One region of the Candidatus Marimicrobium litorale genome, then DNA from elsewhere that is predicted to be linked to it. Evidence: predicted binding sites of a transcription regulator. Region 1 holds the regulator's gene; the other holds the start of a gene.
What was found. Region 1 encodes sigma-54, which starts transcription at its own class of promoters, with help from an activator protein. Its sites were predicted from a motif close to TGGCACANNNNTTGCNNT; they were not measured.

Region 1 (4,337 bases):
CTGGCAAAGAGCTACCGGGGGCGGGACGTTATCCACGATGTCTCGCTGGCGGTCGACAGTGGCCAGATCGTCGGCTTGCTGGGCCCCAATGGCGCGGGGAAAACGACTTGCTTCTACATGATCATCGGCATCATACCGGCCGACAAGGGCAGTATCAGTGTGAACGGCGCCGATATTACCGGCCTGAATATGCACCAGCGCGCTCGCCGCGGCATTGGTTACCTGCCTCAGGAAGCATCGATTTTTCGCAAGTTGACGGTGGGCGACAACATCCTCGCCATTTTGCAGACCCGACGCGACCTCAACAAAAAACAACGCCTCGAACGTCGGGATGAGCTGCTGGAAGAGTTCAATGTACAACATCTGCGCGACAGCCTCGGCCAGGCCCTGTCAGGCGGGGAAAGGCGGCGTATTGAAATCGCCCGAGCGCTGGCCACCGAGCCTGATTTCATGATGCTCGACGAGCCCTTTGCCGGCGTCGACCCAATTTCCGTCAGCGACATCAAACAAATCATTAATCACCTGCGCGCGCGGGGCATCGGCATCCTCATCACAGACCACAATGTCCGCGACACGCTGGATATCTGTGAAAAAGCCTATATCGCCGGCGAGGGTAGAATCATCGCGTCGGGCACCGCCCAGGACGTCCTGGACAATGAGCACGTGCGGCAGATTTATCTGGGTGACCAGTTCCAGATGTAACCGCATCAAAGGGCCGCAACACCCCTTGGTAAAGCTCGCAATTGCAGAGCGCCTCACAAATCCGGGCAGTATTTCCCTCGGCTCACCGCTACTCCTAGCAAAATTCACGCCACAATTGTTGCAAGCGCTGGCCAGCGAGGGCTACACTCCAACTGAATACTGACTGCACGACACTATTGCCAGCAGGAGACATGCGACAAGCGGGCTTTTCATGAAGCAATCACTACAGCTCAAAATGGGCCAGCAGCTGACGATGACGCCGCAGTTGCAGCAGGCTATCCGACTACTGCAGCTGTCCACGCTGGACCTACAACACGAGATACAGGAGGCACTGGACAGTAATCCGCTGCTGGATGTCTCAGAGGATGACGGCAGCGACACCTCCGACACACCAGCCGATAGCGCGGAACAGCCCGTCGACAACGAAGCGCCGGATGCGTCGCAGCACACTCTCGAGTCGGATGGCACTGACACCGCTGAAAAAGGCGACCTCGAAGAGACTACCGAATGGAGTGTCGCTGAACAAACCGACGCCGGCACTCTACCCGAGGACCTGCCGGTGGACGCACAGTGGGACGACCTGCTCCCTTCCGCCTCGGCCTCAGCACCTCCGCCAGATGACGGCTTTGACGGTGACATGGCAGGCCGCAATACACCGAGCGAATCACTGCGCGAAAAACTGCTGTGGCAACTCGGCCTGACTCGCCTCTCCGACACTGACAGGCTCATTGCCCTGGCGGTTATCGACGATACCGACGCCAACGGGCGTTTGCTAAGCAGCGTCGAGTCGATTCACGAGTCGCTATCGCAAGACCTTGAGATTGAGGAGGACGAAGTAGTCGCCGTACTGCATCGCCTGCAGCAATTCGAGCCCGCCGGCATGTGCGCCAGAGACTTACAGGAGTGCCTGCTGATCCAGCTGGATCAGCTCCCCGCCGATACCGAGTGGCTGAAGCAAGCAAAACTCGTCATCAGCCGCTACCTGCCCCAGCTGGGCACCAGTGATTTTGCCCAGATCCTGCGGCGCACCCGCCTCAAAGAACACGAACTGAAAGCGGTCATGGCCCTCATTCAGTCACTAAACCCGAACCCGGGTCTCACCGCCGTGCCGGAAGCGGTTGAGTATGTCGTACCCGATGTCTTTGTCAGCAAGAACGGTGGCCGCTGGGTAGTCGAATTGAACCCCGATATTGCACCAAAATTGCGTATCAACAGCAATTATGCGAGCCTGATCAGACGCGCAGACAACAGCCCTGACAATACCTACTTACGCGATAACCTGCAGGAAGCACGCTGGTTTCTCAAGAGCCTGAACAGCCGTAACGAGACCCTGATGAAAGTCTCCAGTAAAATTGTAGAGCACCAGCGCAACTTTCTCGAATACGGCGCCGAAGCGATGAAACCTCTCGTTCTGCACGACATTGCAGAGGCCGTCGATATGCATGAATCTACGGTGTCCCGGGCCACGACCAACAAATACATGCATACACCCCGCGGCATTTTCGAACTGAAATATTTTTTCTCCAGCCATGTAGCAACCACTGCTGGCGGCGAGTGCTCCTCTACGGCAATACGGGCACTGATCAAAAAGCTGGTGGCAGCGGAGAATCCCAAGCGTCCCCTGAGCGACAACAAGATCACCTTGCTACTGCAGGAACAGGGTATCGAGGTTGCGAGACGCACCATTGCCAAGTACAGGGACACACTGTTCATTCCTCCGTCCAACGAGCGAAAAAGGTTAGTCTAAACTAAATACAGGGCCCTCCCGGCGTCGGGTCTTGCCCATCCATCTGCAAAAGAGAGTTTTTTATGCAACTGAACATCACCGGTCACCATCTCGAAATATCCTCTTCACTGAAATCCTATGTAGAAAGCAAACTGGAACGACTGCAGCGGCACTTTGATCAGATCACGACGACTCATGTCATTCTCAGTGTCGAAAAAATGGTGCAGAAAGCCGAGGCGACTGTGCATATCGCCGGCGCCGACCTGTTCGCACACGCAGAATCCGAGGACATGTATGCCGCCATAGACGCTCTGGCGGATAAACTTGATCGCCAGCTCATCAAGCATAAACAAAAGCACCGGGGGCATTGATTCCGCGACTATGTCGACAATAAGCGAGATCCTGACACAAGAGCGCACCGTTTGCTGTGTACCGAGTGTCAGCAAGAAAAGACTGTTTGAAAATATCGCCAAAATCGTTTGCAACGACCAGCGATCAATGTCCTATGACGATGTTCTCGACAGGCTTATCGCCCGAGAGAAGCTCGGCAGCACCGCGGTGGGGGGCGGCATTGCCATTCCCCACAGCCGTGTGAGCCGCTGCACGACACCGGTCGGCGTTCTCATCAGTCTCGAGGAGCCGATTCCCTTCGATGCCCCCGACGACATGCCGGTCGACCTGCTGTTTACGTTGCTGGTCCCGGAAGAGGCACACCAACAGCACCTCGATATTCTGGCGGCCATAGCACAATTGTTCAGTGTGCCAAGCTTCTGCGAAAAACTGCGCAGCGCCGGAAGCAGTCGTGCACTGTACGAACTCATCTGCCATCAGGCAAAAACTGCGTGAGACTGATTATCATCAGTGGTCGTTCCGGTTCGGGCAAGAGTACAGCGCTCAACCAGCTGGAGGACGAGGGGTTTTACTGTATAGATAACCTGCCTGCTTCACTGCTGCCCGCGCTGGTAAAGAAAACCAGCGGCGAGGAGTTCGAGCTGTTCAGCGGCACCGCGGTATGCATTGACGCACGCAACGCCTGGAAAGACCTGCGCGATTTTGGCGCCATACTGGCATCACTGCCGTCATCGGTTCAGACCCAGGTTCTGTTTCTCAACGCACAGGAGGTCACCCTGTTGCAGCGCTTTGGCGAGACCCGTCGCAGACACCCGCTTAGCACCCAATCCATACCCCTGGCCGAAGCTATCGATAAAGAGCGCAAGCTGCTCGAACCCATCTCTACTACTGCGTCTCTGGTGCTTGATACCAGCCAGATGACAATCTACGAACTGCGCGATGCGATTAAACAACGCCTGCTCGGGACCACTTCGGGGAGCATGTCCCTATTGGTACAGTCATTTGGTTTTAAGCGGGGCATTCCAGCCGATGCCGACCTGGTCTTCGACGTAAGGATGCTGCCTAACCCCCACTGGGTTAAGGAGCTGCGACTAAAAACCGGACTCGACGCCGAAGTGCAGGAATTCATGGACACCCAGCCAATGACAGGCGAATTTTACAGCGATCTACGTCACTACCTTGATCAATGGCTGCCGCACTATGCCCAGGGCAATCGCAGCTATATGAATATCTCTCTGGGTTGTACCGGCGGCCAACATCGGTCAGTATATCTGGCGAACCGACTCTACACTCACTACCGGCAGCAATACCCAGACATCCATGTCAGGCACAGGGAACTACAATAATAGGTCAGCCCGTGATCCAGACCCAGGTAACAATCATTAATAAACTCGGACTGCATGCCAGAGCAGCAGCCAAGCTGGTGGCATGCACATCATCGTTCTCCAGCCATATAAAAATTGGCAAGGACGGCGAGATGATCGACGGTAAAAGCATCATGTCGGTCATGATGCTGGCCGCCGGCAAGGGAACCGTGCTGGATATCGAGATAGAAGGC
Region 2 (4,337 bases), 1.1 Mb from region 1:
TGACCGGAAGGTCGTTGCCTCGACTGTGCAAACCGACGATCTGCCCTTCGTAGATATCAATGTTTGGATCGATAAACATACGGCCGCGATCCTGCAAATTGTAAATGGCATAGGCGAGCGTTTTGCCTTGCACCATCGAGACCAGAACACCATTGCTGCGGTGAATGATCTCTGCTTCTTTTACCGGACCGTAATGGTCAAAAACAGATGTCATGATGCCACTGCCCGATGTCATGGTCAGAAACAGCGAGCGAAAGCCGATCAATCCCCGGGCAGGAATAATAAAGGCCAGTCGCAGACGTCCCTTGCCATCGGGCACCATATCTTCGAGTTCGCCGCGGCGCTGGCCGATCTCTTCCATCACCGCCCCCTGATGCTGCTCCTCACAGTCGATCACCAGCTGCTCGTAAGGCTCCTGGATTTCACCATCCACTTCACGCCGGATGACCTCCGGGCGGGAAACCCCAAGTTCGAAACCTTCCCGTCGCATAGATTCAATCAGCACTGACAGGTGCAGCTCGCCACGCCCTGACACCTTGAACTTGTCGGGGGTATCACCGGGCTCTACTCGCAGGGCCACGTTGTGTATCAGCTCGCGCTCCAACCGCTCCTTGATATTGCGGGAGGTGACATATTTTCCCTCTTTGCCCGCGAAGGGCGAATCATTAACCTGAAATGTCATGCTAACCGTCGGCTCATCAACAGAAAGGGCCGGCAGCGCCTCAGGCGTCTCGGGGTCGCAAAGCGTGTCGGAAATATTGAGGCCGTCTATACCCGTCACACAGACAATATCACCCGCCTGGGCTGATTCGACATCCACCCGCTCCAGCCCGAGGTAACCCATCACCTGCAGCACCCGTCCCTTCAGCGTCTCCCCTTCCCGGTCGACAACCACAACCGGTGAGTTGGGTGTCAGTCTGCCACGGGTTATTCGACCCACGCCGATGACGCCGACGTAGCTGGAGTAATCCAGTGCACTGATCTGCATTTGCAGCGGCCCCTCGGAATTCACCTGAGGCGCGGGCACGCGCTCTATTATGGTGTGGAACAGGCTCTTCATGTCCGTCCCCATCTCCTCGTGATCGAGGCCCGCCACACCTTCGATCGCGGAGGTGTAGACCACGGGGAAATCCAGTTGCTCCTCTGTTGCGCCGAGACGGTCAAACAGGTCAAAGACCTGGTCGACCACCCAGTCCGGTCGGGCGCCATCACGGTCCACCTTGTTCACCACGACGATCGGGTTCAACCCCTGCTCGAAGGCCTTGGCAGTCACAAAGCGTGTCTGTGGCATCGGGCCATCTACTGCATCCACCAACAGCAACACCGAATCGACCATGGATAGCACCCGCTCTACCTCGCCACCAAAATCCGCGTGCCCCGGCGTGTCAACAATGTTGATGTGGTAGCCATCCCACTCGATCGCTGTATTCTTCGCCAGGATGGTAATCCCGCGCTCACGCTCCTGGTCGCTGGAATCCATCACCCGCTCGGCGCCCTCGCTGCGACGATCCAGTGTGCCAGACTGTTGCAGCAGGCAGTCCACCAAAGTGGTCTTACCATGGTCAACATGGGCGATGATGGCGATATTGCGCAGTTGTTCAATCAAGGGAGGTACCTCTAGGATAGCCGGAGGGCAAAAAGCGCGCGGAGTATACACTATCCCGGGGTGACGGGGCGTTATCTTGGCAGTCTATTTCTGACTTGGTGCTTCAACCAAGATGCCTTTGCGCACGGTATCCCGCGAGTCATGCCCGCACCACCGCAGCAAGCGCACAGGGCTGCGGCCTAGGACGGCAGGGTCAGATCGAATTTTTTTGTCAGGCCCACAGCTGATCCGGGCGGGCATGTCTGGCAATTGCAGCGCACCCGCTGCGCAGCACCCAAGCATGTTATCGCCGGCCCGACAGGGGCGGTTTCCAACCACAGCCTGCCCCAGCAACAGTAAATATCCATGGCGGGGCCAATGGCGCTTGAGTTGCTGTCGCAACGGCTGGGTCACCATGGTGATTTGGGGAAATACTTGACAACGAACAGCATTGGGGCCATAACCACTGCGTCTGATCAGGATGGCTGCACTAAAGACCACCCTGACGATTGCTCGGACCGCACGCTGACCCTGCCCCGACACGTCCCGCACCATATTGGTGCATGCGTGTGCTAATATGGTGCATGTCTCATCAGCCCTGAGCGATGAATGGTGGAAAACTTCGGAATTTCAAAGGGTTGCTGTCAGCGCCATTGTGGCACAGCTTTTGCTACCTCTGACACCACTGATGAATACCTGTGTCGCCCGCACTGTCCGGCGTCAGGAAATGTCGATAGGCCGGCGCACCCGACCTGATTAATGCCCAACTGGAGAACAAACAATGTCCAACGAAACCCTGAAGCTGATCAAAGACAACGAGGCACGCTGGGTCGACCTGCGCTTCACCGATACCCGCGGTAAAGAACAGCACGTCACCATACCTTCCAAAGAGGTCAGCGAAGACTTCTTCGAAGGCGGCAAGATGTTCGATGGCTCGTCCATCGCAGGCTGGAAGGGCATTAACGAATCGGACATGATTCTCATGCCCGACGACTCTACCTCGATACTCGACCCCTTTACCGATGAAGCGACCGTTATCCTGCGCTGCGACATCGTCGAGCCCACCACCATGCAGGGCTACGAACGTGACCCCCGTTCCGTTGCCAAACGTGCCGAGGAATTCCTCAAGTCTACCGGTCTTGGCGACACGGCTTTTTTCGGTAACGAGCCCGAATTTTTCGTCTTCGATGACGTCAAGTGGCACGCCGACATGTCAGGTGCAGGCTATACCATTGGCTCCGAAGAAGCAGCGTGGGCGTCCAACCACTCGTTCGATGAAGGCAACATCGGGCACCGCCCCGGCGTGAAGGGTGGCTACTTCCCGGTACCGCCTGTTGACTCACTGCATGATATTCGTGCGGCAATGTGCGCGGCCATGGAGCAGATGGGCCTGGACATCGAAGTGCATCACCACGAGGTAGGCACCGCCGGCCAATGTGAAATTGGCGTGCGGTTCAACACGCTGGTTACCAAGGCAGATGAAACGCAAATCCTCAAGTACTGCGTGCACAATGTAGCCCACGCCTATGGCAAAACGGCCACCTTCATGCCCAAGCCGCTGGTCGGCGACAACGGTTCTGGCATGCACTGCCACCAGTCCATCGCCAAGGGCAAGGAAAACGTGTTTGCTGGCGACAGCTATGCCGGCCTGTCTGAAGAAGCACTGTATTACATCGGCGGCATCATCAAGCACGCCCGTGCACTGAACGCATTTACCAATGCGTCTACCAACAGCTACAAGCGACTGGTGCCGGGGTTCGAAGCGCCTGTCATGCTGGCCTACTCGGCCCGCAACCGATCTGCGTCCATCCGTATTCCCTATGAGCCAAGCCCTCGGGGCAAGCGCATCGAGGTTCGCTTTCCGGATCCGACTGGCAACCCCTATCTGGCCTTTGCAGCGATGCTAATGGCAGGTATCGATGGTATTCAGAACAAGATCCACCCCGGCGACGCAGCCGACAAGGATTTGTACGACCTGCCCGCAGAAGAAGCGGAATCGATTCCGACGGTTGCTTCCAGCCTGAGCCAGGCCCTCGAAGCCCTCGACGCGGATCGCAGCTTTCTCACGGCTGGCGGCGTATTCACCGACGACATGATCGACGCTTACATCGACCTCAAGCAGGAGGAGGTCGAAACCCTCGATATGACCACTCACCCTGTCGAGTTCGACATGTACTACTCCTTGTAGACCTTCCTGTCAGGGGCCGTTTTTGTGCCCTTGGGAAAAAGGCTCGCTCCGGCGGGCCTTTTTTCTGCCTGCTGCAGCAAGACGACCGGACGGGATGTTCATATATCCACGCCACTTCTGTTACTGTCGTCATTCAGGGGAGGAAAACCGCATGCTCAGAATTATCGCATTTGCCCTTGTACTGCTGGCGCCGGCGGCCGCGGCACAATCCATCTACCGCACGACTGACGAAGTCGGCAACGTGGTCTTCACCGACGCACCCTCCGCCAACAGTCGCGCAGCGGAGCCGGTAGGCCTGCAACCCACCAATACGACCTCTCCACCACGGGCTATTATCCCTGCACTGAAGTCTCCGACAGACACCCCGGCGGTGAATCAGACGTCCTATACGATCGCCATAACCAGTCCTGCCGATGAAACCTCCATCCCGCGGGGTCATGGCAACTTCACCGTCACGGTGGCTATTCAACCCGCCCTGAAGAAGTATGAAAGCCTGCAGTTATTTATGGATGACGAACCCAGCGGCAGTGCCCAGGCCAGCATGATCTGGGATCTTACCAACGT

Region 2: the regulator sigma-54 is predicted to act here: its motif matches at 2,242-2,259, upstream of glnA (glutamate--ammonia ligase).

The regions. Positions count from the first base shown of each region.
Region 1 is NZ_SHNO01000001.1:1,838,425-1,842,761, forward strand. It holds gene lptB (LPS export ABC transporter ATP-binding protein) at 1-702, shown strand, start outside; gene EYC82_RS08195 (RNA polymerase factor sigma-54) at 914-2,449, shown strand; gene hpf (ribosome hibernation-promoting factor, HPF/YfiA family) at 2,512-2,799, shown strand; gene EYC82_RS08205 (PTS sugar transporter subunit IIA) at 2,810-3,274, shown strand; gene rapZ (RNase adapter RapZ) at 3,271-4,125, shown strand; gene EYC82_RS08215 (HPr family phosphocarrier protein) at 4,137-4,337, shown strand, end outside.
Region 2 is NZ_SHNO01000001.1:2,952,523-2,956,859, reverse strand. It holds gene typA (translational GTPase TypA) at 1-1,606, opposite strand, end outside; gene glnA (glutamate--ammonia ligase) at 2,367-3,773, shown strand; gene EYC82_RS13345 (DUF4124 domain-containing protein) at 3,925-4,337, shown strand, end outside.